DNA from 4 places in the Bradyrhizobium sp. LjRoot220 genome. Region 2 is predicted to be linked to each of the others. Evidence: predicted binding sites of a transcription regulator. Region 2 holds the regulator's gene; each other region holds the start of a gene.
What was found. Region 2 encodes LexA, which represses DNA repair genes until DNA is damaged. Its sites were predicted from a motif close to TGTTCNNNNTGTGTTCNG; they were not measured.

Region 1: ACSQ84_RS22270 (helicase-related protein) is a predicted target of LexA. The motif match lies at 2,318-2,335, and genes of this name have one in related genera.
Region 3: ACSQ84_RS23195 (DNA recombination protein RmuC) is a predicted target of LexA. The motif match lies at 1,969-1,986, and genes of this name have one in related genera.
Region 4: ACSQ84_RS24795 (YifB family Mg chelatase-like AAA ATPase) is a predicted target of LexA. The motif match lies at 2,047-2,064, and genes of this name have one in related genera.

Annotation. Positions count from the first base shown of each region.
Region 1 covers NZ_CAXUPS020000005.1:211,966-215,848, reverse strand. The annotation lists gene ACSQ84_RS22270 (helicase-related protein) at 1-2,226, opposite strand, end outside; gene ACSQ84_RS22265 (DUF3108 domain-containing protein) at 2,711-3,559, opposite strand.
Region 2 covers NZ_CAXUPS020000004.1:183,216-187,098, forward strand. The annotation lists gene ACSQ84_RS19225 (YadA-like family protein) at 1-496, opposite strand, end outside; gene ACSQ84_RS19230 (molybdopterin molybdotransferase MoeA) at 825-2,036, shown strand; gene lexA (transcriptional repressor LexA) at 2,277-2,981, shown strand; gene ACSQ84_RS19240 (hypothetical protein) at 3,300-3,539, shown strand; gene ACSQ84_RS19245 (hypothetical protein) at 3,677-3,883, shown strand, end outside.
Region 3 covers NZ_CAXUPS020000005.1:414,497-418,379, reverse strand. The annotation lists gene truA (tRNA pseudouridine(38-40) synthase TruA) at 1-61, opposite strand, end outside; gene fmt (methionyl-tRNA formyltransferase) at 181-1,113, opposite strand; gene def (peptide deformylase) at 1,318-1,845, opposite strand; gene ACSQ84_RS23195 (DNA recombination protein RmuC) at 2,017-3,225, shown strand; partial or broken gene ACSQ84_RS23190 (GIY-YIG nuclease family protein) at 3,294-3,589, shown strand; gene ACSQ84_RS23185 (AmpG family muropeptide MFS transporter) at 3,785-3,883, shown strand, end outside.
Region 4 covers NZ_CAXUPS020000006.1:298,772-302,654, reverse strand. The annotation lists gene ACSQ84_RS24795 (YifB family Mg chelatase-like AAA ATPase) at 461-1,999, opposite strand; gene rhuM (RhuM family protein) at 2,158-3,207, shown strand; gene ACSQ84_RS24785 (hypothetical protein) at 3,325-3,636, opposite strand; gene ACSQ84_RS24780 (hypothetical protein) at 3,816-3,883, opposite strand, start outside.

The DNA of each region.
Region 1 (3,883 bases), on a different contig from region 2:
CACGCGATAGGCATCGCGCGGCAGCGCCTTGTCGACCGGGAACGACGTGCGGCCGCTGCTCGCCAGATGCTGCGCATTCGACAGGACAGACATGTCGACATTGTCCTGCTTCTCGGCCCACAGCAGCGACGCCAGCGAGCGCGCCGCGGGTTTTAGCAGGCCGGGGAAATAGATGTGATAGGCGCCGAAGCGCACGCCATACTTGCGAAGCGTCGCGCGCGAGGGCTGGTCGAGATCCTTCATCTCGGCGGTGATTTTTGCGCGCTCCAGCACGCCGAGCGCCTCGATCAATTGGAACGCGATGCCGCGCGCGATGCCGGTGATGTCCTCGGCTTTCGCAAGGCCGAACAGCGGGCCCAGCAGCTTTTCGATATGCGTCTTCAGCCACAGATCGAGCCGCGTCTGCACGGCTTCGCGTGCCGCGCCATTGAGCCGATCGTCGGCGATGATGCGCAGGCGCGGATGCAGCGCGTCGTCAGCTGCGACCAGCTTCGCCACCGCATCGCCGGTCCAGCGGATGGTGCCGTCGGACGTCAGCACGAACTGATCGTCCGGGGCAGCGCTGAGCTTTTCGGCGCGTGCGTCGATCTCGCCGGCCAGCACCTGCTGTGCTGCCGCCTGCAACGCCTTGGCGTCGGAGCCAGCCTCTGCTGCATCTGGTGCGAAGGTGAATCCGTCGAGGCGGCCGATCACATGGCCTTCAACGATCACTTCGCCGGTCTTGCCAATTTCCGTATTCAAAACACTGTTCTCCCGCAGGCGGCGCATCAATACACTGGTACGGCGGTCAACGAAACGCTCCGTTAGCCGTTCATGCAGCGCATCGGACAATTTATTTTCAACCTCGCGCGTGATCCCCTGCCAGTGGTCGGGGTCACCCAGCCAGTCCGGCCGGTTGGCGACGAAGGTCCAGGTGCGGATTTGCGCGATCCGGCCCGACAGCGTGTCGATATCGCCAGTGACGCGGTCGGCCTGGTCGACCTGGGCGCCGAACCATGCGTCTGGAATCCGGCCCCTTTTCATCAGGAACCCGTAGAGCGTGGTCACGAGTTCGGCATGGGCGGCGGGCGCCAGGCGGCGGTAATCCGGGATCTGGCAGGCGTCCCACAGCCGTTCCACGGCAGCCGGCCCGTGGGCCATCTCCCGCACATCGCCGTCGCGTGCCGCATGATCGAGCACGCGCAGATCCTCGGCAATCGGCGCCCGGGTCAGCACTTCATGCTGCGGCGACAGCGCCAGCGAGACCTGCAGGCTGCCGAGCGAGGCGAAATCCAGCTTGGAATTGCGCCATTGCAGCATTTTGACGCTGTCGAAGGTGTGGTTCTGCAGCGCGTTCACCAGTTCCGGCTCGAACGGCGCGCAGCGGCCGGTGGTGCCAAAGGTGCCGTTGCGCGTGGCGCGGCCGGCGCGGCCCGCAATCTGTGCGAACTCCGACGGATTGAGGCGGCGGAACTGGTAGCCGTCGTATTTGCGGTCCGAGGCAAACGCGACATGATCGACGTCGAGGTTCAACCCCATGCCGACGGCGTCGGTGGCGACGAGATAATCGACGTCGCCGTTCTGGAACATCTCGACCTGCGCATTTCGTGTGCGCGGCGAGAGCGAGCCGAGCACCACGGCCGCACCGCCATGCTGGCGGCGGATCAACTCGGCGATGGCGTAGACTTCATCGGCCGAGAACGCGACGATCGCGGTCCTTCGCGGTTGGCGCGTGATCTTGCGGTCGCCGGCGAATTCGAGCTGCGACAATCTGGGGCGTGTGACGATCGACGCGCCCGGCAGCAGCCGCTCGATGATGGGCCGCATGGTCGCAGCCCCCAGCAGCAATGTCTCGTCGCGGCCGCGGCGGTGCAGGATGCGATCGGTGAAGACATGCCCGCGTTCGAGGTCCGCCGCGATCTGGACTTCATCGACCGCAAGGAACGACACGTCGATATCCCTGGGCATCGCTTCCACGGTCGACACCCAGTAGCGCGGGTTCTTCGGCTTGATCTTCTCCTCACCGGTGATCAGCGCGACGGCTTCCGTGCCGGCGCGCGCGGCGATCTTGTTGTAGACCTCGCGCGCCAGCAGCCGCAGCGGCAGGCCGATGATCCCGGACGAATGCCCCAGCATCCGCTCGATCGCCAGATGCGTCTTGCCGGTGTTGGTCGGCCCCAGCACCGCGGTGACGCCGGCGCCGGGAGCCCGTTCATGGCCGAACGTGGACGAATAGGAGAAAGCCATATTTTGCAGGTGTTTCTTGCTTATCGGGCAACGCCGCGCGGTTTGAATTGTGTGTCAGTTTGCGACGGTGATGCGGTCGCGGCTTAAGCTCTGGAACGAGTCTAGAACGAATCGCGCCCGAATCGCTGACTCTTACTGAAACTGGCTTCGTTCACCGCAACATCCAGCGTTAGTGTTCGTGATGCGGCACTAGATCAAGTTTGCCTGGGCTCCACAAGGCGGGGTTATTGGGCGAATTCCCTTAAAATTGAACGGGGCCGGAGTCGAATCAGAAGCGGTGAAGAGTCAATGGGATTCATGGGCTCCAATCCCTCCCCGTCATCCCCGCGCAACGGCTGCGCCGTTGTCGCTGGAGGTGCGAGCCTTGCGGTGCACTTGCACCGCTGGGCGAGCCTCGAAGGATGCACGGCCCGGGCTGTCGCCCTTCGAGGGCCGTGCTGCGCACGGCCACCTCAGGGTGACGGTCAAACAGCTGCGAAAATCCCTACTGCGTCTTCGCCACCTTTGGCGGCGCGGCGGTGGTGACAAAACTTGTGGCTTCCAGCATCGCGGGCCCGAAAGGCGTCGGGATGGTCATGCGGAACGGAACCAGGATGCGGGTGCCGGCGATCGGCACGAAGGCGATCTCGATGTTGCGCTGGCTGGCGAGGTGTTTGATCACGGGGCGATCGGGGATATAGCCCGCGACCGGCGTGAAATAGACCGCGCAGACCACCGCGGGCCCATGATAGCCGCGCTCGGCCCTCACATTCTCCATGCGCTTGTAGTCGAGCTTGAGGTCGTAGCGTAAGCGCCCATCGAAGATGCCGGTGCCGGTGCGGCAGGCCTCCGGCGACAGCGGATCGCCCGTGCCGGGCACGCGGATCATCGAGCCCGTCATCGGATCGAGCACGTTTTTGCGATGCGCTTCCGTCACGACGATGCGGTCGGCATCCACCGGCGGCTCCGGCTCGATCGAAAAATCCTTCACCCCGCCATTGGCGATCACCAGCCGCACGGTCTCGGATTTTTTCGAGCTCGTGGTGGTCGCGGTATAGGAATTGGCGACCAGCGCGCCGCCCACGACGCGGCCCTGCGAAGCCCCGGACCCCTTGCCGCCGGAGAACGCCTGCAGCAGCCCGGTGGAACCGCCCTGCGCGGAGGCCGAGAACTGGTCGTCGCCGATTTCGATGGTCCAGGTGCCCTTGCCGACGGGAATCCCCGCCAGCGTGGCTTCATAATGAGCATCGAGCCGGCCCTGCGCGGAGGCCCGCTGCGGCGCCAGCCACAGCACTGCGGCGGCCGCAAGACTGCCCAGCAGGCCGAACTGATGCGAAATGGCGCGTGTGGTCACGTAACTGACGGTCCTGCTGGCGCGAGCTCTTGTTTATCTAATCAAAAATATCCGGCAAACAACGCGTGGCGCCCTCGCGGTGGCTCAATCCGCAGGGAATAGGAGATGTCGGCGGGGATTGCGCCCTTTATATGGTCCTTAAAGCGTTGATATCCTTAAAGCCTTGATAGCTATAATACCTGGGAACCGCAGCCAAAGCGGCTTTGGCCCGGCTCCGGCGGGCGCGCAAAATCTCAGCCGAAACGGCGCAAAACCTTGACGCAATGGGCCTTGCGCCCTATACGTCCGCGGTTCCTGGAAATGGACATGATTTTGGACCCCCGC
Region 2 (3,883 bases):
TCGCGGTCGCGCCGACGCCGGTCGCAACACTGCCCGAGCCGGTCGCGGTGGCCAGGGCGCCGTTGGCCTGACTGCCCACGCCGGTTGCCGTGGCTTGTGCGCCGTTCGCCTGGCTGTTGACCCCGGTTGCCGTCGCGAAGTCCCCAGTGGCAGTGCTTAGGGCGCCGGTCGCGGTCGCGCTGCCCCCGTTCGCGGTCGTGCCGTTCCCGTACGCTGTCGCGAAGACGCCGGTCGCGTTGGCGCCGGAGCCGATCGCCGTAGCGTTGCTGCCGCCCGGAACGACGGCCGTGCAGTCTCCCGCCAGCCCCGTCACGGTGGAGTAGCATTGCGCGAACGCCGGCGAGATGCCGAGCACGGTCATCATCCCGGCCACCGCCGCGAGGCTGCGCAAGGTGCCGCCGCACAGCATGCTGCTCGCCAGCAGGCTCGCCCGGCGGTCGGATGGAAGAAGCACACCGGCGTGCAGGGAGACCGAAACCGTTGCCGTCGCTATCATCGTCCGCCCCGCATTCGCGCGAAACCGGCTCAAGTAAGCCAGCCCGTGGCTGGCCAAAACCTTGGCGCCCACACCTCAACTGATGGAACCCTAACCGAATCGCAGATGCGAACAAATCGCTGGCGCGGTCCATGACGGTATCCGCCTGATGTCGTGAGCGATTACGGAGCGATGTTGCCGTTCAGCAACAAGATGGCGACGCGGCTCTCTCCACGCACGCGTTCAGCCCGCGCGTTTTGCCTCCGCCCCCGCTCTCCGTTATGAAAGCGCTCAACGATCGCCTCCCCAAGCCGAACTCAGATTGGATCGCGATCGAGGAGAAGTGCCCGTGGCCCTGATGCCGGTTGCCGATGCCCTCAGCGCGATCCTCGCAGGCGCAGATCCCCTGCCCGAAGAAATCGCCGCACTCGACACCGCCTGGCATCGCGTGCTGGCGCGCGACCTCGCCGCACGGCGCACGCAGCCGCCGCAGGCGATGTCGGCGATGGACGGCTATGCGGTGCGATCGGCTGACACCGCCGACCTCTCCGCGCGGCTGAAGGTGATCGGCGAGGTCGCGGCCGGCCGCCCGTTCGAGCGCAAGGTCGGCGCCGGCGAAGCGGTCCGGATTTTCACCGGCGGCGTGATCCCCGAGGGCGCCGACGCCGTCATCATCCAGGAAGACACGGCTGCCAGCGGCGACCACATCACCATCACGGAAATTGCAAAACCGGGACGGCATATCCGCGCCGCCGGCGCCGATTTCCGCGAAGGCGATGTGCTGCTCACCAAAGGAAGCCGCCTCACCGAACGCGATCTGTCACTCGCCGCCGGCATGAATTATCCGGAGCTCGCCGTGCACCGCCGCCCGAGGGTGGCGGTGCTGGCCACCGGCGACGAACTGGTGATGCCCGGTTCCGATCCCGGCCCCGGCCAGATCGTCTATTCCAACGGCTACGCGCTGCGCGCGCTGGCGCGGGCCGAGGGCGCCGAGACCATCGATTTCGGCATTGCCGCCGACACGATCGATGCGACCACCGACGGCATCCGCCGTGCCCGCGCATCGGGCGCCGACATCCTGATCACGATGGGCGGCGCCTCCGTCGGCGACCACGACCTCGTCAAGCGCTCGCTGGAGGCCGAGGGCGTCGCGATGGCGTTCTGGCGGATCGCGATGCGCCCGGGCAAGCCGATGATGCACGGACGGCTCGGCGCGATGCGGGTGATCGGCCTGCCCGGCAATCCGGTCTCGTCCTATGTCTGCGGCTTCCTGTTTCTGGTGCCACTGATTCGGGCGCTGTCGGGCCGAAATACCGTCCATCACGTCCGGGAGAGTGCGCTGCTCGGCCGCGATCTTCCCGCCAACGACCAGCGCGAAGACTATCTGCGCGCACGGCTCGAGCGGCGCCAGGATGGCGCGTTGATCGCGGTGCCGGTGAGCCACCAGGATTCCTCGCTGCTGGGAAATCTCGCTGCGGCACGGGCGCTTTTGATCCGTCCGCCGTTTGCGCCGGCGGTGCCGAAGGGGATGCCATGCGAGTTCCTGCGCTTGCCGGAATGATGCACCGCGCAACGGCGCCGTCTGGCGAAGTCGGCGCGCGTTCACCTGAAATTAAGTGGTTGCGGAACATGTATCGAACATATAGTGTCCGTTCATGATTTGTTTCGAGGACTAGTGTCTTTAATTGGGAGTTTTGGACTCCGAATTTAGGGACGCCTCTCGCGACTGAAGACCACGAAGTTGAAGACCACGAAGTTGAAGATCACGAATTACGACGCGCCAACCGGGGGATTGCTCGAGATGCTTACGCGCAAACAGTATGAACTTCTGCGTTTCATCAACGAACGGCTCAAGGAAGCCGGCGTGCCGCCCTCCTTCGACGAGATGAAGGATGCGCTCGACCTCAGGTCCAAGTCCGGCATCCACCGCCTGATCACCGCTCTGGAAGAGCGCGGCTTCATCCGCCGCCTGCCCAACCGCGCGCGCGCCATCGAAGTCATCAAGCTGCCCGAGCTTGCCGGCAGTAACGGCAACGGCCGCCGCGGCTTCACGCCCAGCGTCATCGAGGGCACGCTCGGCAAGGTTCGCGCCGCCAGCGCGCCCGCTGCCGATGATGGCGAGCGCCCGGTCGCCGTACCGGTGATGGGCCGGATCGCCGCCGGTACGCCGATCGAGGCGCTGCAGACCCGCAGCCACACCATCAGCGTACCACCTGACATGCTCGGCTCCGGCGAACATTACGCGCTCGAAGTACGCGGCGATTCCATGGTCGACGCCGGCATTCTCGACGGCGACATGGCGCTGATCCAGCGCAACGAAACCGCCGACACCGGCGATATCGTGGTGGCGCTGATCGACGAGGAGGAAGCAACCCTGAAACGCTTCCGCCGCCGCGGCGCCTCGATCGCGCTCGAGCCCGCCAACACCTCCTATGAAGTCCGCATCCTGCCGCCGAACCGGGTCCGGATTCAGGGCAAGCTGATCGGGCTGTACCGGAAGTACTGAGCGCGGCCCGCTTTCGCGGCCGTCAGTGGCGTCATTCCTCATCCCCAAGTCGTCATGCCCGGCCTTGAGCCGGGCATCAACGTCTTTGGTTCATCTCGAGGAAAGGCGTGGATGGCCGGCCATAGGCGAGCGGAAGCGACGCCGTCCTTCAGACGGCTATGCCCGGCCATGACGAAGGGGGTGCGGCGCGCAGGCGCTCGTCCCACAATTGCCCAGAACACGGCAAAAACTGGCGTGACGTTGGTTGGTATGACGCGTTTTCTTCAGCTTCGCTGGAAACGCCCTAGCCCCGGGGGGAAACGAGACGTGGTCAGCAACATGATCACCAAAATCACCTGGCAACGCGCGGGACTGGTGACCGAGCCGGGCCGCTACATGCTCCGGTTCGGCTGGCTGACGGTGACCGCCGACGACCTCGCAATCTGGCAGCAATATCCGGAGGCCGCCTTCACGCTGGTCGAATTGCCCGACATTGCCGACGACGGCCGGGAGCAATTCCATCTCGGCGCCTTCGAACTGCCGCTGCCGCCGACGGGCGAAGATTCGCAGCCGCCGTAGCGTGTTTGTGATCGGGCGCGCCGGCCTTCAATTGGCAAACGCGCAGAACAGGAATAGACTTTGGCCAAGTCCACTCTGATGGAGGCCAGCGCCTCGAGGGAGGCACGGGTCTCTATCTCTTACGAGGGAGCGATCCGATGTGTGACTATAGTCTGCACGCGATGGCAACGCGTCCTGCCGAGGTCGGCGAGACCCTGATATCGACCACGTTCCGCGGCACCTCGACCCGCGGCTTTGCCAGCGAGCGCGACCCCGCAGTCGCGGTCTGCATGCTGCCCGGGACCGAACTGGCCTTCGCGCAAGACGTCAAATACGACAACCGCTGGATCTGGACGCGGACGGTC
Region 3 (3,883 bases), on a different contig from region 2:
GGATCTGCCAGCCGCTGAAGGGACCGCCGTCATATTCGATGATGAGTTTGTAGCGGGGCATATCGATCCAAATAGGTCGTCATCATCCGCGAAGGCGGATGATCCAGTACTCCGCGGCAGTTCGGTTTAATCTCAAGCAGCACGGCGTACTGGATACCCCGCCTGCGCGGGGTATGACAGTCACGAAAGCCGCGCCGGCGGCTTCAACGGCGTGCCGCGCAAAAAATCCGCTGATTTCATCGGCGCCTTGCCGGCGCGCTGCAGTTCCAGAATTTTGATCGCGCCGTCGCCGCAGGCAATCGTGAGCTGGTCGTCGAGCGCCTCGCCCGGCGCACCCGTACCCTCGGCCGGCTCACAGCGCAGGATTTTCAGGCGCGCGGCCTCGCCGTCGAGATCGGCCTCGCACCAAGCGCCGGGAAACGGCGACAGCCCATGAATGTGCCGCAGCACCTCACGCGCCGGCCGGTTCCAGTCGATCCGCGCCTCGGCCTTCTCGATCTTGGCGGCGTAAGTGACGCCCTGTTCGCTTTGCTTGCGCAATTGAAGCCCGCCGCGTTCCAGCCCGCCCATCGCGCGCACCATCAGGTCGGCGCCCAGGGGAGCCAGCGCGTCGTGCAGATCGGCTGCGGTCATGGTGTCCGATATGGTGAGGCGCTCGGCCATCGCGACGTCGCCGGTATCGAGGCCGACATCCATCTTCATCACCATCACGCCCGACTCGGCGTCACCTGCCATGATGGCACGGTTGATCGGCGCGGCGCCGCGCCAGCGCGGCAGCAGCGAGCCGTGCAGGTTGAAACAGCCAAGCGGCGGCGCATCCAAAATCGCCTGCGGCAGGATCATGCCATAGGCGACGACCACGGCGGCATCCGCATTGTGCGCGCGAAACGTCTCGAGCGCTTCCGGCGTCTTCAAGGTGCTCGGCGTCAACACGGGTATGCCGAGCCGCCGCGCTTCCTGCTCGACCGGCGTGACCTGCAACTTCATGCCGCGTCCGGCCGGTTTTGGCGCGCGGGTGTAGACCGCCGCGATCTCATGGCCGTGAGCCACGAGTTCCAGCAGCGTCGGCACCGCGAAATCGGGCGTGCCCATGAAGATCAAGCGAAGAGGCATGTCGGCAGCGTTTTCCTAACTCGGCATCTAGGTAACGAGCGTCATCTCAGCGTAATGGCTTCGCCATTATCGCCGAAGGTGCGAGCCCTTGCGAGCCTCGAAGGATGCGCAGGAAAGAAAGAATGTCGCTTGCGGCTGCCGTCGCCCTTCGAGGCTGCGGCGCCAAGAGGCGCCTTCGCACCTCAGGGTGACGGCGAGCCTAGCCTACTCCGCCGCGCGCTTCGCGGCCTTGGTGAACTTCTTCATCACGCGGTCGCGCTTCAGCTTGGACAAGTAATCCACGAACAGCACGCCGTTGAGGTGGTCGATCTCGTGCTGGATGCAGGTGGCGAACAGGCCGTCGGCGTCTTCCTCGTGCACCTTGCCGTCGAGATCGGTATAGCGCACGCGCACCTGGGCCGGCCGCTCCACCGCCTCGTAATATTCGGGGATCGAGAGACAGCCTTCCTCGTAGACCGAAAGTTCCTCGGACGAGGAGACGATCTCCGGGTTGATGAAGACGCGCGGCTGCGGCCTGGTCTCGCCGTCCTCGGTCTTCTTGGCGAGGTCCATGGTGATCAGCCGCAGCGGCTGCGCGACCTGGATCGCGGCCAGCCCAATGCCGGGCGCGTCGTACATGGTCTCGAACATGTCGTCGGCGAGCTTGCGGATCTCCGCCGTCACCTTTTCGACGGGTTTGGAGACGAGCCGCAACTGCTTGTCCGGCAGGATGATGATTTCTCGGATGGCCATGATGGGGCGATTTAAGCTGCTGATTTGCTGCGGTCAATGCGCGGCGGAACCGGTTAAGGCGGCCTTAACCATGATTTTTAAGGCCGCGTTAACCACGAAAATTAAGCTTCCATTTACCATAAATGTTCCCTCTTCGTTCGCGTTATCAAGCGAATCGGCTACAAGCAGCCCATGAACGAGATTCTTTTTGTCATCGGCGACCTGCCGATTCGTGTCGTCGACGCCCTGATCGGCCTTGGCGTGCTGGCGCTGGTGCTGCTGCTCACCATTGCCATCGTGATTGCCCGGTCGGGCCGTCGCGGCGCGGAACTCGCCATGGCGCAGGCGATCCGGGCCGATGAGCTCGAAGAGCGCCTGAGCGAAATGCTTCGCGCCCAGAGCGAATCCACCGGCCGGGTCGATGCGATGGGACAGGCGCTGGCCGGCCGCCAGGCCGAGATGGCCCGCGCCGTCAACGAGCGGCTGGATTCGGTGACCCACCGGGTCGGCCAGTCGATGGAAGCGACCACGCGCAACACCATGGACAGTTTGCGGGCGCTGCATGAGCGGCTCGGCATTATCGACAATGCGCATAAAAATCTCACTGACCTGACCTCGCAAGTCACCACGTTGCGCGACGTGCTCGCCAACAAGCAGTCGCGCGGCGCGTTCGGCCAGGCGCGGATGGAAGCCATCGTCCAGGACGGCATGCCGATGGGTTCCTACGAATTCCAGCACACGCTCTCGACCGGCAAGCGGCCGGATTGCGTGGTGTTCCTCCCCGATCAGCGCCCGCTCTGCATCGATGCGAAATTTCCGCTGGAAGCGATGACCGCGCTGCACGACGCCCGCACCGACGAGGAAAAGAAATACGCCACCCAGCGGCTGCGCGCCGACGTGATGAAGCATGTCAACGACATCGCCGAGAAATACTTGATCGCCGGCGAAACCCAGGACACCGCGCTGATGTTCGTGCCGTCAGAATCGGTCTATGCGGAGATACACGACGGCTTCGACGACGTGATCCAGAAGGCCTACCGCGCCCGCGTCGTGCTGGTGTCGCCGTCGCTGCTGATGCTGGCGATCCAGGTCATGCAGCAGATCCTCAAAGACGCACGGATGCGCGACGCCGCCGACCAGATCCGCACCGAGGTGATGAATCTGGGCGACGATCTCGGCCGCCTGCGCGACCGCGTGCTAAAACTGCAGAAGCATTTTGGCGATGTAAACGAGGACGTCCGGCAAATCCTGATTTCCGCCGACAAGATCGAAAAGCGTGCAGGAAGGATCGAGGATCTGGATTTCAGCAAGACCGAAACCCCGGCCGAGGTCCCGCGGATCGTCAAGGCGGGGGCACCGGAACTGTTTCCATTGCAGCGGAAGATGCAGGCTGGGGAATAGCCGCTACAGAAACGGTGTCATCGCCCGGCTTGACCGGGCGAATCCGCCCAGTATTCCAGAGGCCGCAGATGGGTACCCGCAGCTTCTACGTCTATATCCTCGCCAGCCGGATCGGCGGGACGCTTTACATCGGCGTCACCAACGACCTGATTCGTCGCGTTGCCGAGCATCGCCTGAAGTCGGTCAAAGGATTCACGAAGAAGTACGATGTCGACAAACTGGTCTATTTCGAGCAATTCGATGACGCTGAAAATGCGATCAAGCGCGAGAAGCTACTGAAGAAATGGAATCGCGCCTGGAAAATCAGATAGAAGAGCTCAATCCCAATTGGGATGATATGTACCCCAGCATAGCCGGCGTTTGAGTGTCTTCGCTATTTCCAATTCTCCGTCATACCCCGCGAAGGCGGGGTATCCAGTAGCACGAGGAAACAGTTAGCGAACTTAGGCTTCGCGGAGTACTGGATCGTCCGCCTTCGCGGACGATGACAGCCCGGTGGGTGGCTTGACCGGGCGATGACAGTATCATTTTTGGCCTCCGAATCTGCTAACACCTGCCCATGAACGCACCTGAAGCCCCCTCTACGCCAGCGCAATCTGCAGCATCACCCCGCGCCTCCTGGCACGACGCATGGACGGTGTATCTGCAGCCGCGCGTG
Region 4 (3,883 bases), on a different contig from region 2:
TTTGCCTCCGTTGCGCCCTGAGAAGCTATTGCCTCCAGGTGCATTGACGCCAGCACCGCGACGTCAGGACCACACGCCTTTGCCGTACGCTCTCGCGCCGTTCGTTATCGGCACTGCCAGCGTCCACCGCGACCCGTCCCAACGATCGTGACGATCATGATACGCCCCTCTGGCGGGACGGGATGGGTGAAGATGTAGCCTGATTTGTCGTTCTGGAAAAGCGAAATATTTTTCATTCTATATAATTTTTGGCTTGACCTGAATTCCGCAAATCAGAAGTTATTTGCCCGTCGCGCCCAATTTGCCGCGGCCAAATCAAAAAGCGGCCCGCCGGGACGGCTTACGTGGTGCCAGAGTGACCAAGTCATGACTGCGTGTCCGGCGCAGTCCTGGGGCAACAACCGCAACGCAGATTGTTTCGGCTTTTTGATTCCTCGGCGCAAGGGCCCATCCCGCTCCGTCACGCCGCGCGCCGCGCGTCCTCGGCCAGCGCACGATACGACAACGCTTCGGCCAGATGCAGCCGGCCGATCTTGTCCGCGCCGTCGAGGTCGGCCAGCGTGCGCGCAACGCGGAGCACGCGGTGATAGCCGCGCGCGGTGAGTTTCATGGTTTCCGCAGCGTCGCGCAGCAGCTTTTGGCCCTGTACATCCGGCTGCGCGATGGTCTCGAGCAGCGACGCCGGCGCCTCCGCATTTGTGCGGACATGCGGCATGCCGGCGGCGGCGTAACGCGCGAGCTGAACATCACGCGCGGCGGCGACGCGCGCAGCCACTTCAGCGGAGCCTTCGCTCGGTGGCGGCAGGATCAGGTCGGCAGCGGTCACCGCCGGCACTTCGATGCGCAGGTCGATGCGGTCCATCATCGGCCCGGAGATGCGCACCTGATAGTCCGATGTGCAGCGGTCGATCCGGCCGCGCTTGCAGGAATAGCCGGGCTCATAGGCGTGGCCGCAGCGGCACGGGTTCATCGCCGCCACCAGCATGAAGCGCGCCGGATAGGTGACGCGGTGATTGGCCCTGGACACCGCGACCTCGCCGTTTTCCAGCGGCTGGCGCAGCGAGTCCAGCACGCGCGGATCGAACTCCGGCAATTCGTCGAGGAACAGCACGCCCTGATGCGCCAGCGAGATCTCGCCTGGTCTGGCGCGCATGCCGCCGCCCGTGAGTGCCGCCATGCTGGCGGAATGATGCGGCGCCCTGAACGGCCGCCGCGCCGTCAGCGCGCCGTCGCGGATTTCACCGGCGACGGAGGCGATCATCGAGACTTCCAAGAGTTCCGACGGCGACAGCGGCGGCAGGATCGAGGGCAGCCGCGCCGCCAGCATCGACTTGCCGGCGCCCGGGGAACCGATCATCAGGAGGTGATGCCCGCCGGCGGCCGCGATCTCCAGCGCGCGTTTTGCACTCTCCTGGCCCTTGATGTCTCGGAGGTCGAGCAGTGTTTCCTCGCGCTCGTGCACTTTCGGCTGCGGCCGCGATAATAGTTGCGTGCCCTTGAAGTGGTTGGCGATCTGGATCAGCGATTTTGCGGCGATGATCTGGATATCCGGACTCGCCCAGGCTGCTTCCGATCCGCACGCGGCGGGGCAAATCAGGCCTTCCTCGCGCGAGTTGGCGCCGATCGCCGCCGGCAGTACGCCCGCGACCGGCGCGATCGATCCGTCAAGCCCGAGTTCGCCGAGCACCGTAAAACCTGCAAGCGCGTCGGGCGGGATCGCGCCGATCGCGGCCATCAGGCCGAGCGCGATCGGCAGGTCGTAATGGCTGCCTTCCTTGGGCACGTCGGCGGGCGCCAGGTTGACGATGATCCGGCGGGCCGGCAGCGCCAGCCCCGAGGCGATCAGCGCCGAGCGCACCCGCTCTCTGGCCTCGGACACCGCCTTGTCGGGCAACCCGACGATCGCGAACGCCGGCAGCCCGGGCGCGACCTGCACCTGCACGTCGACCGCGCGGGTCTCGATCCCCTCAAAGGCTACGGTAGAAACGCGTTGGACCATGCCGACCCCTGTCTCTACCGAGGGTAGCGGAACCGGCAAAAATGTGCAAGAACATTACGAGAACAATGAGAGGGTGTGCCGGAATCTGCGGCTCAGTCGACGGAGTTAAAAATAACTTCCCGAAACAGCTTAAAGGAACTCATGTTTAGGTGTCTGCCATGAATCCTCTTCCCACTGAACCAGTGCATTTGGTTGAAGACGCAACTACCGGCGACCGGTTTCTAATCTATGGAACCGAAAAAGGTATCCGCATCGAACTGCGGTACGATGGCGATACGCTGTGGATGACCCAAGGTCAGATTGCCGAGTTATTCGGCCGTGATGTGTCGACAATATCCAGACATATCAATAACATAATCGAGGAGGGGGAACTCGCCGAAGACACTTCTTTGCAAAAAGTGCAATTATCCATCGGCCGCCCCTCAACGCTTTACAGCCTCGATATGATTATTTCGGTCGGCTATCGAGTTTCTTCTACGCAAGCGACCCTATTCCGTAGATGGGCCACCGATAAGCTGGTTCAATTTGCAACCAAAGGGTTTGTCGTTGATGCGGATCAGCTTAAAGCGCCGGAGGCGCGGGACCGTGTAGCAGAGCTGCGCGAGATCATTCGCGATATTCGTTCCGACGAAGCCAATGTTTATCGCGAGCTTCGCAACATCTGTTCGATGTGCAGCGATTACGACCCAAAGTCCCCCAAGTGGACGGAATTTTACGCACACACGCAGGCGAAGTTCTTGTGGGCCGTAACGACCCATACCCCAGCGGAAATGATCATGAGTCGCGCGAATGCTGACCACGAGCATATGGGCTTGCGAACATGGAAGGGCGAAAGGGTCGCGAAAGCAGATGTTGAGGTGGCCAAGAATTATTTGGTGGAAGGTGAGATCAAAGAGCTAAACCGATTGACAACTATATTGCTGGACATTTTTGAAGACCAATTGGACCTTGGCCGCATTAGCACAATGGCCGAGATTGAGGCTCTACTGGGTTCGCAGTTACAGTCTCTTGGTAGAAAGGTCCTTCGCGGTGGAGGGTCTGTTAAATCGACCGAAGCCAAAGCGCACGCCCTTGGACAATACAGAGAATTTAACGAGAAGCGCCGTGCCGTTCGACACGCCGATGCGGACGCGGCGTTGGCGTTGCTGAAACAGCAGGAGAAGCTTCTGCCCAAAGCCAAGGGCGGTCGAAAAAACAAACCATCGTGATTTGAGAAAGCGATTTGAAAACTCAAGATTTGTTAGATGCCCGCGAGCACAGGATACGATGCATCCTTTGCGGCAAATGAGCCACTCCAACTCGCTTGACGAAAAAAGACAAAGACCTCAATTCAACTTACTCGCCGCAATCGCTGCCGCACTGGCCGCCGGCTGCTCCAGCATTTTCAGCGCGGCATCGAGGCCGTTGCGCAGATTGAGGGCGGCGTTCCGGCTGCAGCGCAGGCGGCCGGAGGAAATGAACTTCACCTCGGTGGAACCGTCCGTTTTGGGAATCAGGATGCGGGTGGCGAGTTCGATCTCGACCGAGCCGTTCATGGTGCCGTAGGCGCCGACGATGTCGAAATAGACCAGCGGGGCTGCGGCCCCGGTGTCCTCATAGACAAGGTCGCCCGGCTTGGGGTTGGGTTGGTCGGTCATGGGGCTCTCCCAAATCATGCTCAGGGGGCGGATTCGCTGATCACCCCTTACGCTATCTGGTGGCTCGGCCCTAGTGGTCGCTCACGCGCTGAAGTTCCGGTCGTCGGGCAGATCAATTAAGGCCGCCTCACCTGGCGGCCTTCTTCGTCGAATATCCGTGCGATTAGTCGCTCGGCCGTCTATGCGGCTGTCGGGTTGGCGTTGGCGAGCCGGCTCTTTCGCACCGCGAACGCCTCGTTCACCGTCT